3 regions of the Isoptericola sp. F-RaC21 genome follow, and region 3 is predicted to be linked to each of the others. Evidence: predicted binding sites of a transcription regulator. Region 3 holds the regulator's gene; each other region holds the start of a gene.
The links. The regulator LexA, encoded in region 3, represses DNA repair genes until DNA is damaged. The targets are predictions, from matches to a motif close to TCGAACANNTGTTCGA.
Positions count from the first base shown of each region.

Region 1: a site for LexA is predicted at 1,815-1,830, ahead of AAG589_RS17125 (HNH endonuclease signature motif containing protein). Genes of this name have one in related genera too.
Region 2: a site for LexA is predicted at 2,313-2,328, ahead of AAG589_RS01370 (HNH endonuclease signature motif containing protein). Genes of this name have one in related genera too.

Region 1 covers NZ_JBCFYX010000004.1:502,994-508,702, forward strand. The annotation lists gene AAG589_RS17125 (HNH endonuclease signature motif containing protein) at 1-1,687, opposite strand, end outside; gene pcaC (4-carboxymuconolactone decarboxylase) at 1,914-2,267, opposite strand; gene AAG589_RS17135 (alpha/beta fold hydrolase) at 2,360-3,178, opposite strand; gene AAG589_RS17140 (lyase family protein) at 3,175-4,545, opposite strand; gene pcaG (protocatechuate 3,4-dioxygenase subunit alpha) at 4,538-5,275, opposite strand; gene pcaH (protocatechuate 3,4-dioxygenase subunit beta) at 5,268-5,709, opposite strand, start outside.
Region 2 covers NZ_JBCFYX010000001.1:298,931-304,639, forward strand. The annotation lists gene AAG589_RS01360 (MFS transporter) at 1-65, shown strand, start outside; gene AAG589_RS01365 (GNAT family N-acetyltransferase) at 49-513, opposite strand; gene AAG589_RS01370 (HNH endonuclease signature motif containing protein) at 542-2,293, opposite strand; gene AAG589_RS01375 (NAD-dependent epimerase/dehydratase family protein) at 2,582-3,595, shown strand; gene AAG589_RS01380 (SDR family NAD(P)-dependent oxidoreductase) at 3,767-4,534, shown strand; gene AAG589_RS01385 (SRPBCC family protein) at 4,611-5,111, opposite strand; gene AAG589_RS01390 (ArsR/SmtB family transcription factor) at 5,108-5,473, opposite strand; gene AAG589_RS01395 (DUF2599 domain-containing protein) at 5,518-5,709, opposite strand, start outside.
Region 3 covers NZ_JBCFYX010000002.1:1,003,090-1,008,798, reverse strand. The annotation lists gene AAG589_RS10070 (HelD family protein) at 1-605, shown strand, start outside; gene serA (phosphoglycerate dehydrogenase) at 663-1,901, shown strand; gene AAG589_RS10060 (DUF5302 domain-containing protein) at 1,973-2,152, opposite strand; gene nrdR (transcriptional regulator NrdR) at 2,283-2,840, opposite strand; gene AAG589_RS10050 (LysM peptidoglycan-binding domain-containing protein) at 2,943-3,281, opposite strand; gene lexA (transcriptional repressor LexA) at 3,529-4,344, shown strand; gene AAG589_RS10040 (L-lactate dehydrogenase) at 4,358-5,317, opposite strand; gene AAG589_RS10035 (ATP-dependent DNA helicase) at 5,328-5,709, opposite strand, start outside.

The DNA.
Region 1 (5,709 bases), on a different contig from region 3:
CCGGCGGCCGGGACGTGACGCGAGGGTCCTGCGGCACGGGGTCGCGGGCGAACCGGTGACCGGTGGGCGCGATCCAGGTGGTGCGGCCGTCGTCCGGGTCCCGTGCGACCTGCCACCCGCCGACCGTCTTGGCCCGGTGGTGGGTGCGGCACAGGGCGTGCAGGTTGTCGCCGTGGGTCTGCGGTGCGCCCGACGCGGGGTCGAACGGGTCGACGTGGTCGAGGTCCGACGACGCGGCGGGCACCCGGCAGCCGGGGAACGTGCACGTGACGTCCCGCGCGACGACCGCGGCGCGCAGCGCGGCGCTCGGGCGGTAGGAGCGGGGGGACAGGTCCGTCAGCACGCCGCTCCCCGGGTCGGTGAAGAGGCGCTGCCAGACGGCGTCCGGGTCGGACGCGAGCGCCCGCGCCATCGCCGGCGGGATCGGGCCGTGGCCGGCCAGGATCGCGGGCAGGTCGTCCGAGCCGAGCAGGGTCGACGCCGCCACCGTCACCCGGATGCCCGCACGCGCGCCCCGGCACGACGGGGACACAGGTCCGTCCACGTCGCCGCCCGGTGCCGTGCCGCCGGCGGCGGGCCGTCCGGTAGCGAGCTGACCGTTGGCGAGCCGTCCGGTGACGAGCGCGGTGAGGGCGTCGGCACGGCACTCGTCGAGCCGACGCGACTCGCCGGGCGCCCGGCGCAGGGCGAGCCCGGCGTCGTCGATCACCGCGAACGCGCGCGCGGCGTCGTCGGCGGGCAGGTAGGCGGTGAGGTAGGCCATCGCGTCGTCGACCGGCTCGAGCCGGACGAAGCGCTCGGCGCGCGCGGCGCGGTGCCGGGCCTCCGTGCCCTCCGGGTCGGCCTCGATCTCCGCGCGGCGCATGCGCGCGCGGATCTGCGGGACGGTGAGGCGCTCGGCGTCGGGCAGCACGCCGGCGACCACCTCGCGGCGCAGGGGGTCGGGCAGCCGGCCCGCGTCGATCAGCGCCTCCGCCTTGCGACGGTCAACGACGCCCGCCGCGAGGGCGTCCGCCACCTCGGGCAGCCGGGCCGTCCCGTGCGCCACCGTGACGAGCTGCGCGGCCGCGTGCCGGGTCTGGCCGAGCCGCGCCGCGACGGCGTCCGCCACGAACTCGTGCCGCGACGAGCCGCGCGTGCGCTCCAGCATCTCGGCCAGCACGCGCGCGGAGCCCGCCTGCGCCCAGGCGGCGACCCGCTCCCACGCGGCCAGCACCTCCAGGATCGTGAAGTCGTCGAGCTCGGCCTCGTCCAGCGACGCGAGCGTGCCCGCGAGGTCCGGGCCGGGGGCCGCGTCGTCCAGCACGGCGAGCAGCGGACGGTCGAACGGGTCGTCGCTCAGGCTCCCGGCCGCCGAGCCCGCGCGGGCCGTCGCGGCTGGTGCCCTGTCGTCGCGCGCCGGCGCCTCGAGCTTCCCGTGCCGTGGCGCGGCGCCGTCAAGCGTCGGGGTGTCCAGCGTCGGGGTGTCCAGCGTTGCGGTGTCCGGCGTCGCGGCGTGCAGCGTCGCGGCGTGCAGCGTTGCGACGTCCAGCATCGCGGCGTCCACCGTCGCGCCGTCCGGCGCCCAGCGCACCCGGGCGGCGCGATCGCCGAGGCGCTCGTCCCGACCACGCTCGTCCCGACCATCGCCGGGCCCGTCGCCACCGAGCAGGCCGGCGAGGGCTCGTTCGAGGACCGTCGCGCGCACCGCCGTGACGTGCGGTGCGCGCGACGTGGGCGGTTCCGGCGCGACCGGGGCACAGGCCGCGCCGGAACCGAGCGCCCGAGAACGACGGCGGCCAGCCGCGGGCGGCGCGACTCTCGCTCCGTCGTCTTCGAACATGTGTTCGAGAGTAGCGGGGATGGCACCGCGCCACAAGGGCACGCCCGAAGGCTGTGGACGACCTGCGCTAGTCAGCCACGATCAGCGACGATCAGACCAGGCCGTCCTCCTGCAGCACCCGCTGCGCGACGGCGAACGCGGAGTTCGCGCTCGGCACGGAGCAGTAGATCGCGGACTGCAGCAGCACCTCGCGGATCTCGTCCACGGTGAGCCCGTTGCGCACCGCGGCGCGCACATGCATGGCGAGCTCGTCCGTGTGCCCGCCCGCCACCAACGCGGTGAGGGTGATCATCGACCGGCTGCGGCGGTCGAGGCCCGGCCGCGTCCAGATCTCGCCCCAGGCGTAGCGCGTGATGAGGTCCTGGAAGTCCGCCGTGAACGACGTCGTCCCTGCCTCGGCCCGGTCCACGTGGGCGTCGCCCAGCACCCCGCGGCGCACGCGCATCCCGGCGTCGTGCCTTCGCTCGTCGCCCGTGCGCCTCTCGTCCGCGCGCCTGCCGTCCGGCCGCTCGTCGCCCGGCCGCTCGTCGTGCTCCGTCATCGCCCCTCCCCCTCGTCCACCAGCTCGCGGACCAGGGCCGCGGCGCGGCCCGGCCGCTCGGCGGGCGCGAGGTGCGCCGCGCCATGGATCACGACGAGCCGCCCGCGCTGCACGCCGTCCGCCACCTGGCGGACGTCGTCGGGCGTCGTCGCCGGGTCCTCGTCGCCGGCGACGGCGACCACGGGCGCGCCGATCTCGGCGAGCCGGTCGCGGACGTCGAACCGGGCCAGCGCCCCGCACACGGCGGCGTAGCCGAACCGGTCCGCGTGCTGCAGGGACGCCAGCAGGCGGGTCCCGACGTCGGGCTCCCGCGCCAGGAAGCCAGGACCGAACCAGCGGCCCGCCGAGGACGAGACCTGCGTCGGGGTGCCCGCCGCCGCGACCAGCGCCGCGCGCTCGAGCCACGGCCCGGGCTCACCGAAGCGGGCGGCGGTGCAGCACAGGACGGCGCCGCGCACGCGCTCCGGCGCGTCGAGCAGCAGCTGCTGGCCGACGGCGCCGCCCACGGAGACGCCCGCGTACCAGAAGGGCGCGCCGGGGTCGCCGCGCTCGGCCTGCGCGCGGTCGGCGATCCCCAGCACGGCGGCCGCCAGGTCCGCCATGGTCAGGTCGTCGAGCGACCCCGGGGCCACGGCCGGCGACGCGCCGTGGCCCGGCAGGTCCCAGCCGACGACGTCGAGCCCGTCGTCCAGCAGCGGGACGACGTCGTGCCACAACGCCGCGACCGACGTCCCCAGCGACGGACCCAGCACCAGCAGCGGCCGGGACGCGTCGCGCACCGCGAACGCCACGGCGCCCAGGTCGGGGGCGCTCATCGCTCCGCCCCCGCGCCGTCGGGCCCCGCGTCCGGCGCGTACCGCGCGAGCACCCGGTCGACGACGGTCGCCGCGGCGCCGGTGTCCGCGGAGCCCGCGTCCACGCCGAGCTGCTCGCGCAGGTTCCGCGCGACGCCCGCCTCGTCGACCTCCAGCCCCTCCAGCAGCTCGGCGGCGGCGTGCGCGGCGCCGATCGCGTGCCGGGCGAGCTGCTGCAGCGCCGGCCACTCGGCGTGCCACGCGCCGTCGGGCCGCTCGTCGACGGCCTCGCCGGCGGACCCGAGCACCTGCGCCGCCAGCGCGGGCGCGGCCAGCGACGACCGGCGCACCAGCACCGACAGCACCGGGTTGCGCTTGTGCGCCATCGCCGACGACGCGCCGCGCCCCGGGGCGGCCGGCTCGCGCAGCTCGCCCACCTCGCCGCGGGCGCCGACCAGGACGTCGGCCGCGACCGTGCCTGTCGCCGCGCACGCCTCGGCGAGCGCGCCCGCCGCGCGGACGACGGGGAAGCGGGTCACGTGCCACGGGCCGGCCGTCACGGGCAGGCCGAGCTCCGCCGCCCAGGCGTCGACCAGAGGCCACGGGCCGGCGGTCACGGGCACGGACGGGGTCTCGACAGGCTCGACCGACGGGGCCGGCGTGGCATCGACGGGCTCGACCGACGGGCTCGACGTGGCCTCGGCAGGCCCGGTCGACGGGGTCGGCAGGGCCCCGAGCGTGCCCGCCGCGCCGCCGTAGGCGAGCGGGAGCGCGCGGGTCGCGTCGTCGAGCCGGGCCCGCGCCTCGGCGAGGGCCTGCAGCCACCCGGCGCAGCGCGCGCCGAGGGTGGTGGGGACGGCGGGCTGCGTGAGCGTGCGCCCCAGCGCGGGCAGGTCGCGGTACCGGCGCGCGAGACCCGCGGCGGCGACGACGGCGCGGCCGAGCCCGGCGTCGGCCACCCGGCCGGCGTCGCGCAGCACGAGCACGAGGGCGGTGTCGAGCACGTCCTGCGACGTCAGGCCGGCGTGCACCGCGCCCACGACGTCCGCGACGGGCACCCCCGCCTCGACGGCGGGCCCGCACCCGGACTCCACGGCCGCGCGCAGCCGGGCGAGGAGGGGGATCACGGGGTTGCCGCCGCCCGCCGCGTCGCGCGCGACCTCGGTCGCCAGGGCGAGCGCCGCGCCGTCGTCGGCCGCGAGCGCCACGACGGCCCGGTCCACGACGGGCACGACGGCGGCGGGGACGACGCCGCACCGCGCCTGGGCACGCACCCACGCGGCCTCGGCGGCGAGCATCGCGCGCAGGACGGCGACGTCGTCGGTGACGGCGGCGGGCGAGCCGGGGGCGAGGTCCGCGCCGGGGGTGAGCAGTCCGACGTCAGGCACGCGACGGCACCCCGGAGACGATCTCCCCGCTCGGGTCCGGCAGGTCGAGCGGGTCGGACGGCAGGCCGGCGGCGAGCCCGCGGACGACGCCGTGCACCTCGTCCGGGGTCGCGTCGGGCGGCGCGTGACCCGGAGTGCCCTGGCCGAGGTCGAGGAACACCGTCTCCCCCTCCCCCTGCAGCCGGATGTCGAACCGGAGCGACCCGTCGGACTCACGCGCCGCGACGAGCGTCGCTCGACGCTCCGGCTCGAGCCCCGCGAGGAGCGGGTCGGCCGCGAGCGCGTCCTCGTCGTCCGGCAGGTAGATGCGGGTGAACAGCCGGTCGGTGAGGCCTCGGGCGAAGACGGCGACGGCGACCATCGCGGGCCGGCGACGCCCGTCCGTCGACGCGGCGGGGCCGGGCTCGAGTGTGCGGAACCAGTACCCGCCCTCGCGGTCGGTGGCGGCGCGGCCCCAGCCGGTGAACGTGCCGTCGCGCAGGATCGAGCCGCTGCGCCGCACGGCGGTGCCCGACGGGTCGGCGTGCCAGATCTCCAGCAGCGCGTCGGGCACGGGCCGGCCCGCGCCGTCGAGCACGCGCCCGTGCAGCCGCACCGCCCCCGGGGTGCCGGGCTCGACGAGCTCGTTGCCCCGGTCGTACGGCAGGGCGTAGCCGAAGAACGGCCCGACGGTCTGGCCGGGCGTCGGGCGCAGGCGCGGCGCGCGCCCGCTGGTCACGGCGTCACTCATCGTCGTCCTCCGGCTCCGTCCAGGTGCGGTCCGCCCCCGACAGCACGATGTCCCACCGGTAGCCGGTGGACCACTCGTGCGAGGTGAGCGCGTGGTCGTAGACGGCGATCAGTCGGTCACGCGCCCGCGGGTCGCGCACGGACTGGTAGATGGGGTCCAGGGCGAACAGCGGGTCGCCGGGGAAGTACATCTGCGTCACGGTGCGCTGCGTGAAGTCGGTGCCGAACAGCGAGAAGTGGATGTGCGCGGGCCGCCAGGCGTTCTGGTGGTTCTTCCACGGGTACGGCCCGGGCTTGATCGTGGTGAAGCGGTACCAGCCGTCGTCGTCCGTGAGGGTGCGCCCCACGCCGGTGAAGTTCGGGTCGATGGGCGCGGGGTGCTGGTCGCGCTTGTGGATGTAGCGCCCGCCCGCGTTGGCCTGCCAGATCTCCACG
Region 2 (5,709 bases), on a different contig from region 3:
GCCTGCTCGTGCTCGGCGGGCTGGTGAGCATGGTCGGGATCCGGGACGTCAGAGCTGCAGCTTGAAGCCCTCGTGCGACTGCGCGTAGCCGAGCGACCGGTAGAACCGGTGCGCGTCCGGGCGCTGCTTGTCGGACGTGAGCTGGGCGAGGGCGCAGCCGCGCTCGCGGCCACGCTCGTGGGCATGCTCCATGAGCGCGCGACCCAGGCCTCGGCCGCGCAGCGTGGCGTCGACGCGCACCGCCTCGACCAGGAGGCGTGTGGCTCCGTTGCGCGAGATGCCGGGCACGAACGTCAGCTGCATGACGCCCACGACCGCGCCGTCCAGCTCCGCCACGACGAGCTCGTCGTTCGGGCTCGCCTCGATCGCCTCGAAGCCGGCGACGTGGGCCGGGCCGAACGTCCCCGTGCGGGCCGCGGCGACGGCGTCGTCGGCGATGAGCTCGACGACGCGCGGCAGGTCGTCGCGGGTCGCGAGGCGGAAGGTGACGGCGGAGGCGGGGGAGTCGGGCACGGCGGGACGGTAGCAGGCGGGCTCCGGGTCAGAACGGCGGGTCGAGCCAGGGCGGGCTGGCTGGATCGGGCGGGGGCGGGGCCGCCGGAGGCGGCACGTCGGACGGGGCGTCGCGATCGTCGTCGGGTGGTTCGTGGCCACAGGGCATGGACCGGTGGCGGGTGACGTCGATCGGGTCCGGACGAGTGACGTGCCGCCGGCCGGTGGGGGACGTCCATTCGAGGGTGCCGCCCCAGCCGACGTGGCTGCCGTCGGTGCGGGTGGTGCCCACCTGTCTGACCCGCCAGGTCGTCTGGTGCTTGACCACATGGTGTCGACGGCAGAGCACGGCCAGATTGGTGGCGGCCGTGGCGCCGCCGTCGGCCCAGGCCGTGGTGTGGTCGAGGTCTGAACCCTGGGCGGGGCGGGTGCAGCCCGGGAAGCGGCAGGTGGCGTCCCGCGCCTGGACCAGGTGCTTGAGGTCGGTGGGAACCGTGTAGGCGGTACGGCCGACGGACAGCACGGCACCGGACTCGGGGTGGGTGAGGATCCGCCGGAACGACGGTGCGAGGGCCGCGAGCCGGCGGGCGGTGTCAGGGTCGATGGGCACGTGCCCGTCGAGGGTGGCGGGGGCGTCGGCGAGGCCGAGCAGGCTCAGCACCGGGACCGTGACGGTGACCTGCGGTCGGACGGAACGTGCCAGGGTCGCCAGCGTGGTGGAGATCGTCGCGCCGGGCGCGGGTGTCGGGACACGATCCGTGGTCTCGACGGGCTCGACCGTCGGGACGGCCTCGACGTCGAGGGTGCCGTCGTCGAGCAGGAGGGCGGCGAGGGTGTCGGCGCGGGCCTGGTCGAGGGTCCGTGGGTCGTCCTCGGCCCGGAGGTGTCGGGCCGCGCGGGTGAGGCGGTCGTGTGCGGCGTGCGCGAGGGGCGCGGGCAGGTGGGCGACGAGCCACGCCATGCCGTCGCGTCCCTCGTCGAGAAAGACGGCGCGTCGGTCCGCTGCCTCGGCGTGGCGGACGTCGGCGGGCGTGGGGTGCGAGATCTCGCGGGCGTGAACCGCCCTGCGGCTGAGCTGCGTCGGTGTGCAGGTGATCATGCCCGTGCTCGGGTCGAGCGCGGCGGCGAGCACGGATCGTTCGACCGCTGCGGCGTCGTCGGGGGCCAGGTCGGCGAGGTGCTTGCTGATCGCCGCGGCGTGCGCCCACGACAGGCGGCCGTCGCGCAGGGCGGCCAGGGTCGCGGGAGCCTTGCCGGTCAGCGTGACGGCATGGTCGGCGAGGGCGCCCGCGGCGTGCTCCCCGAGGTGCAAGGTGGTGGCGATCTCGGCAGTCACGGCGCGACGGGCGAGCTCGAGCCTGCGGGCGGACGGTGCACGTCTGGCCGTGGGGTCGTGCTGGTCGAGCAGGTCGGTCTCCAGCGCCTCGGCGAGTCCGGCGGCCCGCGCGAGAAGGGCGGCACGTTCGGCGTGCACGGCGGCGAGCCGGGCGTCGTTCGCGGCAAGCTCGTCCAGCACAAGGTCCAGGTCCGCCAGCGACGGCCGCGGCGGCCGGGCGTCGAACGCTCCCGGGGCGTCCTGGCGAACCTGCCCGGTGTCGGTGTCGCACGTCGTGGCGTCGTGCCCCGCGGACGCGCGGACGCGCTCGGACTCTTCCGCGAGCAGCTCGCTGATCGACGGTGTCCACGACCAAGGCATCGCGGCGATCCGGTCGGCTGTCGCCTGGAGATCCATGGACGTGCTCGCACCGCTGCCCGCGCTGACATCGGCGCCGGTCGCAGGGTCGGGGTGCGTCGTCGTCATGCCTCGAGGCTAGCGATACTCGAACATGTGTTCTACCCCTTGGTGACATCTGTGGACAGCCGATCGGAGTGGTCAACGGACCCGGGTCGGCACCGCCCCGGGCGACGTTGCCGGCCACGACGGACGCGGGCTTGCGCGCGGCCTGATCCCCAAGGCGGTCGCGGAACGTCTCGCGGAAGTCGAGCCGTGGCCACCGGGCCTCGAGGCCGGGGCCGCTGACGTCCCGGGGCGTTCTGCCGCGGGCAGAAGGTGGGGCGCGCGGCGTCTGCGTACGCCAGGCTGGGGCGCATGAGGCTGCTGGTGCTGGGTGGGTCGGTGTTCCTGTCGAGGGCGGTCGCGGCGGACGCCGTGTCGCGCGGCCACGAGGTGGTGGCCGCGAACCGCGGTCGGTCGGGTCCGGTGCCCGACGGCGTGCGGCACGTGCGGCTGGACCGCGCCGACGCGTTCCCGGAGGCCCTGGCCGCGGAGGGCTTCGACGCCGTCGTCGACGTCTCGCGCACGCCGTCGCACGTGCGCCGCGCTGTGGCCGCCCTGCCGGACGCGCACTGGGTGTTCGTGTCGACCGTCAACGTGTACGCGGACGACGGCGACCCGGGCGGGCCGGGCGTCGGGCGGCTGCGCGAGCCGGAGCCCGGCGACGTCGACGGGGCGGAGAACCCGGAGGCGTACGGCGCGATGAAGGTCGCGTGCGAGAACACCGTCCGCGAGGGGGCGGCGTCGGCGGCCGTGGTGCGCCCCGGCCTCATCGTCGGGCCGGGCGACCCCAGCGGACGGTTCGCATACTGGCCGGCGCGACTGGCCCGGGTGCTCGACGGGGCCGCCGACGTGCTGGCGCCCGGCGACCCGGCTGCCCCGGTCCAGGTGATCGACGTGCGCGACCTCGCGGCCTGGGCCGTCGACCTCGCCGAGCGCCGCGCCGAGGGGACGTTCGACGCCGTCGGCCCGGTGACCCCCATCGGCGACCTGCTCGCGGCGGCGGCCCGCGGCGTCGGCGCCGAACCGCGCTGGGTGTGGGCGGACGACGCCACCCTGGCGGCTGCCGACGTCCGGCCGTGGTCCGGGGAGCGGTCCCTGCCGCTGTGGCTGCCGCGGCCTGAGTACGACGGGATGCCGGCGCACGACGCCGGCCCCGCGCTCGCCGCCGGGCTGCGTCCGAGACCGGTCGAGGACACGGCCCGCGACACGCTGGCCTGGCTGCGCGCGACTCCGGACGCGCACGTCACCGGCCTGACCGCGGCGGAGGAGGCCGACGTCGTGGCCGGGCTGCGCAGGGCCACCAAGGATTCTGACTCCGGCGTCTAGTGCGTCACTTTCGGGCCCGGTCGGAGCCCGACGTCCGACGCGCGGGCTTACGGTCGAAGGGTCAGCGCCCCTTCCCTCACGAGGGCGACGGGGCGGTCGTTCGTCCCGTCCGGGCCGTCGTCGCGCACCAGCGTCACCGCTCGTCGGGGCGTGGTGCGAAGGAGTACGGACATGGCGGCAGGCAGCAGTCTCGCGGGTCGGGTGGCGCTCGTGACGGGCGGCGGTTCGGGCATCGGCGAGGCGGTGAGCAAGGAGCTCGCGGCCCACGGCGCCCAGGTCGTGGTCACCGACATCCGGCTGGACGCCGCGCAGCGCGTGGCGGACGAGATCAAGGCCGCCGGCGGCGAGGCCGCGGCGTTCGAGCAGAACACCGCGGTGAAGGAGGACTCGGCCAAGGCGGTCGAGTTCGCGAAGGCCACGTTCGGCGGGCTCAACTACGCGGTGAACAACGCGGGCATCGGCGGCAAGCAGGCGCCGGCGGGCGAGACCGACCTGGACGACTGGGACCGCGTCATCGGCATCAACCTCAACGGGGTGCTGTACGGCATGCGGGCGCAGATCCCCGCGATGCTCGAGCAGGGCGCGGGCGAGAGCGCGATCGTCAACATGGCGTCGATCCACGGCACGGTCGCGGCCCTCGGCAGCGGCGCGTACACGGCCGCCAAGCACGGCGTCGTCGGCATCACGAAGAACGCCGCCGCCGAGTACGGCCCGCAGGGCCTGCGCATCAACGCCGTCGGCCCGGCGTACATCAAGACGCCGCTGGTCGAGTCCAGCCTGCCCGCCGAGGCGCGCGACGCGCTCGTCGCCAAGCACCCGCTCGGTCGCCTCGGCGAGCCCGAGGAGGTCGCCAGGGTGGTGCGATTCCTGCTGTCCGACGACGCGTCGTTCGTCACCGGTGCGTACTGGCTGGTCGACGGCGGCTACACCGCCGTCTGACCGGGGACGCCGGTCGAGCCTGTCGAGGCACGTCGCCCCGGAACGCTCCGGAGGTCTCGACAGGCTCGACCCGCGCTCAGGCCCGGGCGAGGTTGGCGGCGAGCTCGTCGACGAGGTCGAAGCCCTCCTGCATCCCGCCCTCCATGCCCGACTCGACGATCGCGTCGCGCACCTCCTTGCTCGGCGCGCGGGTGACGAGCGTGAGCGTGGTGGCGCCGTCCTCCTCGACGAACGTGTACGTGTTGAGCGTGGCCGCGGAGTCGCCGTCGGGCATCCCCTCGTAGACCTCCGTGTGCACGAGGCGCTCGGGCGGGACCACCTCGGTGAACTCGCCGTGGAAGGCGACCTCGAAGCCGCCCTCGGCCTGCATGGCGTAGCGGTAGGTGCCGCCCGGGCGCGGGTCGATCTCGACGCTCGTGACGGTGCCTCGCTTGCCGGCCCACCAGCGGGCGATCAGCTCGGGCTCGGTGAACACGCGCCAGACGGCGGCCGCGGGGGCGGCGAACCGGCGCACGACGTGGATGTCGGTGTCGTTCGGCAGCGTCAGGACGGCGGTGCCGGTGGTGGTGCTGGTCATGATCGATCTCCTCGTTCGTCCGGTCGGGCATCGGGTGACTCGTCCATCTCGTCGAGCAGCTCGTCGATGAGCTCGAACCGCTCCTCCCACATCCGCTGGTACCGGCCGACCCAGGCGTGGATCTCCTGCAGGGGCCGGGCGTCCGCGCGGTAGAGGCGACGACGGCCGTCGTCGCGGACCTCGACCAGCCCGACCTCCCGCAGCACCTTCAGGTGCTTGGAGACCACCGGCTGGGCGACGTGGAGCAGCTCGACGAGCTCGCCGACGCTGCGCTCCTGCAGCGCCAGGGCGTCGAGGATCTCGCGGCGCCGGGGCTCGGCCACCGCGTTGAACGCGTCCGTCGTCGTCGCTGCTCGTGCCATGCGACCAAACTATGCCGATATCGGAATATGTCAAGGGGTGGGCGTCAGGGCGTCGGGTTGCAGCGCGCCGCCATCGTCGCGACCAGCCCGACGTCCGGCCGCCACGGCTCGAGGTTCCACGAGTCCTTGTCCGGCGCGCCGATCGCGTGGCACTCGAGCTGGTCGTGCATCGTCGCGGAGTCGACCCCCGGGTCGGCGGCCACGAGCTCGGCCCAGACCAGGTCCGTTCCCGCCTG
Region 3 (5,709 bases):
CGTGGGCGCGGGCGTTGGACCCCGTCCTCGGCGACTCCTGGCGCCTCGAGGAGCTCACCGTCTCCTACCGCACCCCGGCCGAGGTCGCGGACGCCGCGCAGCGGATGGCCGCCGAGGCCGCGCTGCCGGTCTCGCCGCTCACGGCCGCCCGGCAGGTCGACGGCGCGCTGGAGCTCACCCGGGTCACCCCGTCGGGCCCGGCGCGGCCGGCGCTCGTGCAGGAGGTCGTGGGCCAGGCGGTGGCCCTCGCGGGGGAGTTCGTCGGTGCCGACGGCGCCGGCCGCGTCGCGGTCGTCGCCGCGGCCGACCAGGTCGAGGCGCTGCGCGCCGCCCTCGAGAGCGTCCTGCCGGACGCCCTCGGCCCCGGGGAGGGGGCCCGGCTGCTCGCCCAACGCCCGGAGGACGCGCAGGTCAGCGTGCTCGACCCGCGCGCGGCCAAGGGGCTGGAGTTCGACGCGGTCGTGCTCGTCGAGCCGGCGGCCGTCGCCGAGGGCCCGGGCGGGGCGTCCGACCTGTACGTCGCCATGACCCGACCGACCCAGCGCCTCGTCGTCGTGCACGAACGCGCCCTGCCCGCCGGCATCGTGGAGCTCGCCGCCGCGTGACGCGGATTGGTGAGACGCGTTTGTGGGCGCGGGCCCGCACGGCGCACCATGGGCCTCGTGCTGCGAGCCCTCCTTCTCGAGAACGTCCACCCCGTCGCTGCCCAGAATCTTCGTGATGCGGGCATCGAGGTCGTCACGCGCTCCGGCGCGCTCGACGAGGCCGAGCTGATCGAGTCCCTCGCGGACTTCCAGATCCTCGGCATCCGGTCCAAGACCACCGTGACCCGCAAGGTCCTGCAGAGCGTCCCCGGCCTCCAGGCCGTGGGCACCTTCTCCATCGGCACCAACCAGATCGACCTCGACGCGGCCGCCGCGCACGGCGTCGCGGTGTTCAACGCGCCGTACTCGAACACGCGCTCCGTCGTGGAGCTCGCGATCTCCGAGATCATCGCGCTGACCCGCCGCCTCACGGTGCGCGACAAGGCCCTGCACGACGGCGTCTGGGACAAGACGGCCGAGGGCTCGCACGAGGTGCGCGGCCGGACCCTGGGCATCATCGGTTACGGGAACATCGGCTCCCAGCTCTCGGTGCTGGCGGAGAACCTGGGTATGCGGGTCGTCTTCTACGACACGGCCGAGAAGCTCGCCCTCGGCAACGCGCACCGCGTCGAGACGATCGAGGAGCTGCTCGCCGAGGCCGACGCCGTGACCATCCACGTCGACGGGCGCCCCGGCAACGCCGGCCTTTTCGGGGCGGAGCTGTTCGCGGGGATGAAGCCCGGCGCGATCTTCCTCAACCTCTCGCGCGGCTTCGTCGTGGACGTCGAGGCGCTGCGCGAGCACATCCTCTCCGGCCACCTCGGCGGCGCCGCCGTGGACGTGTTCCCGACCGAGCCCAAGAAGCGCGGCGACGGCTTCACGTCGCCCCTGCGCGGCCTGCCGAACGTCATCCTGACGCCCCACGTGGGCGGCTCGACGGAGGAGGCCCAGGAGGCGATCGGCGAGTTCGTCTCGAAGAAGCTGCGCGACTTCGTGGCGACCGGGTCGACCACGCTGTCCGTGAACCTCCCGAACCTGCAGCTCGCGCAGACGGGCGTCGGGCGCATCATGCTGCTGCACCGCAACGTGCCCGGCGTGCTCGCGCGCGTGAACCAGGTGTTCGCCGACCACGGTGCCAACATCGAGGCGCAGACGCTCGCCACGCGCGGCGAGATCGGCTACGTGGTGACCGACATCTCGGACGTCACGCACCGTGGCGCGTCGGCCAAGCTGCAGGCGATGGACTCGACCATCCGCCTGCGCATCCGCGACGCGTTCGAGCGACCCGAGTTCCCGCCCGGCCCTGCGGCCGGCTGACGCGGCACCCGCGCCACGGACGCACCAAGGGCGGCCCCGGACTCCCGGGGCCGCCCTTCGCACGCCTGCGCTCAGCCCGACTTGCGGCGGAACATCTTCTGCACCGGCCCGGAGGTCTCCGAGCCGTGCACCTGGCCGGTGTTGCCGTCCTTGCCGGCGGTCGGGTGGCTGGCGGCGTTCTTCTTCTCCAACGCCTCCCGGAAGCGCGCCTTCGTGTCCTCGGAGGGCTTTGCCTTGGAGTCGTCCGTCATCGCGGTCACCTCGTCGTCCGTCGGGGTGTGTGCTGGCGCAGAGGATCGCGCAGCACCTGGTGCCGTCCAGCATGCCCCGGCGGCCTCCGCCGCGCCAAGGCATTTCGCACGGACCAGGCGCGGCGCCCGCTCAGTCCGCGGCGCCCCGGCCTGCGGTCGCGGGCTCCTCGACCGTGTCCTCGCCGACCTCTCCGGAGCCGTCGGGCCCACCGGTCTCGCCCTCCGCCGATGCCGCGCGCGCCTCGCGCTCCGCCCGCAGCGACGTGATCGCCGTCTCGAAGTCCTCGAGGGACTCGAACGACTGGTACACGCTCGCGAACCGCAGGTAGGCGACCTCGTCCAGCTCGCGCAGCGGACCCAGGATCGCCAGCCCCACCTCGTTCGCCTCGATCTCGGGGCGACCGGACGCGCGGAGGGTCTCCTCGACCTTCTGGGCGAGGACGGCGAGGTCGTCGGAGCTCACGGGCCTGCCCTGGCACGCCTTGCGTACCCCGGCCACGACCTTGTCCCTGCTGAACGGCTCCGTCACCCCGGACCGCTTGGCGACCGACAGGCTGGCCGTCTCGATCGTGGTGAACCGACGCTGGCACGCGGGGCACTGGCGCCGACGACGGATGGACGAGCCGTCGTCGGACGTGCGCGAGTCGATGACTCGCGAGTCCGCGTGGCGGCAGAACGGGCAGTGCATCCTGGTCTCCTGCGCTCGGCTCCGGACCGGCGCCCGGCTGCCCGTCAAGGTAAGCGGCGGGCGACCGTCCGCGCAAGCAGGATCCACCGCGGCGGCACGCCGTCACTCCTGCGGGAGCAGCACCACCTGGCCGGCCTGGAGCTCGGCCGTCGGCAGGTCGTTGAGCTCGCGCAGCTCGGCGACGACGTCGCGCAGGTCCTCGCCCGCACCGCGCACCGACTGCGCGTACTGCCAGAGCGTGTCGCCCGGCGCCACCGTCTGGAGCCGGACCTCCACGCCCGCGCCCGGCGCCTCGGCCACGGCGCGCTGGCCGACGAGCCCCGCGCCCACGAGCACGAGAAGGACGAGCGCCGCGATCACGACCCGGCCCCTACGGGTGAGCCGGAGCCCCCCGAGGCCGAGGAAGCCGCGGGCGTCGCTGGTGCTGTGCGCGTTCTGCATCGTCCTGCCTCCGGTCCCGTGGCGCCGCGCGAGGCGAGCCGCCTCGTCGAACACCCGTTCGTCGAACACCTGTACGTCGAACTGCTGTACTAGGTGTACCACGTCGGGGCGACACGGTCGAGGCCTGATCGAACAGATGTTTGATGTCGGCCCCGAACTGGCCTAGAGTGGCCGACAGCGCGATGGAAGGTTTGTCGGATTTCATCGGCCCGCCCGCGGGCCGCGCCCCTGGAGGACGGAGAACGCGATGACCAGCGGACGGGACCAGGCCCCGGCGTCCACGACGGCGGCGACGCCGTGGTCGACCCAGGACGAGACCCCCCAGGACACGGCGGGGAGCTCGACGACCGCGCTGGCATCGGTGAGCGAGCTGTCGCCGTCGGCCGACCGCCTCACGCCGCGTCAGCGGCGCGTGCTCGAGACCATCCGCACCTCGGTCGAGGCGCGCGGCTACCCGCCGACGATGCGCGAGATCGGCGAGGCCGTCGGCCTGGCGAGCCCGTCGTCGGTCAAGCACCAGCTCACCACCCTCGAGCGCAAGGGCTACCTGCGCCGCGACCCGAACCGGCCGCGAGCGATCGAGGTGGTCGATCCCGAGACCCCGGCGGCGGGCGAGGCCGGCCCCGAGGGCGGCGCGACCGGGTTCGTCGCCGGCTCGGTCGCCGCGTCGGACGCACAGCCGGCGGAGGCACCGTCCTACGTCCCTCTGGTCGGCCGGATCGCCGCCGGCGGCCCGATCCTCGCCGAGCAGGTCGTCGAGGACGTGTTCCCGCTCCCCCGGCAGGTCGTCGGCGACGGCGACCTCTTCCTCCTCAAGGTCGCGGGCGACTCGATGGTCGACGCCGCGATCTGCGACGGCGACTGGGTGGTCGTGCGCAGCCAGCCCGTGGCCGAGAACGGCGAGGTCGTCGCCGCGATGATCGACGGCGAGGCCACGGTCAAGACGTTCAAGCAGGCCGACGGGCACACCTGGCTGCTGCCGCAGAACGCCGCCTACTCCCCCATCCCGGGCGACGAGGCGCAGGTGCTCGGGCGGGTCGTCGCCGTGCTCCGCAGCCTCTGACGGTTCGGGCCCGTCAGAGGCCGAGCCGGGCCTGCACGGCGCGCATGCCGTCGGCCGACGCGCGCAGGCCGGCGATCTCCTCGTCCGAGAGCGGGGTGTCGATGGTCTCCGCCACGCCGCGGCGGTCGACGAGCGAGGGCACGGACAGGCAGACGTCGCTGATGCCGTAGAAGTCGTCCAGGCGTGACGACACGTTCATCACCCGGTGCTCGTCGTTGAGCACCGCCTCGATGATCCGGGTCGCCGCCAGGCCGACGGCGTAGTTCGTCGCCCCCTTCCCGGCGATGACCCGGTAGGCCGACTCGACGACGTCGGTGGCGATCTGGTGCCGGGCGGGCTCGTCCAGCGGCGGACGCCCCCGGAACGGGCGCCAGTCCAGGAGCGGCACGCCGGCGATCGTGGCGGAGCTCCACAGCACGATCTCCGAGTCGCCGTGCTCGCCGGCGATGTTCGCGTGCACGTTCCCCACGGCGACCCCGCAGTGCCGGGCCAGCGCGTCACGCAGCCTCGAGGAGTCCAGGACGGTGCCGCTGCCGAACACCCGGCCGCGGGGCAGGCCGCTGATCTCCTGCGCCGCGTACGTGACGACGTCCACCGGGTTGGTGACCATGAGGTACACCGCGTCGGGGGCGACCTCCAGGAGCCCCGGCAGGATCGACCGGGTGAGGCCGACCGTCGCCTCGGCCAGGTCGAGGCGGCTCTGCCCGGGCTTCTGCTTGGCCCCGGCCGTCACCGCCACGATGTCGGCGCCGCGGCAGACCTCGACGTCGTCCGAGCCCTCGATCTCCGCCTGCGGGATGAACATGCCCCCGTGCCGCAGGTCGAGGACCTCCGCCTCCACCTTCGCCCGGTTGACGTCCAGGAGGGCGACGGACCGCGCCGCGCCCCGGGCCAGTGCCGCGTACGCGAGGGTGGAACCCACCGCTCCCGCCCCGACGATCGCGAGCTTGGTCGTCCTGCGTGTCTCGTCCACGGCCCCCACGCTAGGTGTCGAGACGCCGGAGCGCAGCGCGGACGAGCTCGCCGTCCGTGGTCGGCCAGAAGTCCGGCATGGAGCGGGTGAGGAACGACCCGTACCGCGCCGTCGCGAGCCGGGGGTCGAGGACGGCCACGACGCCGCGGTCCTCCCCCGTGCGCACCAGCCGCCCTGCTCCCTGCGCCAGCAGCAGCGCGGCATGCGTGGCCGAGACCTGCATGAAGCCGTTGCCGCCCGCCTGCTCCACCGACCGGGCCCGCGCCGCCTTGACCGGGTCGTCCGGCCGCGGGAACGGGATCCGGTCCACGAGCACCAGCTGACAGCTCGGGCCGGGCACGTCGACGCCCTGCCACAGGGAGAGGGTGCCGAACAGACAGGTCGGCGGGTCG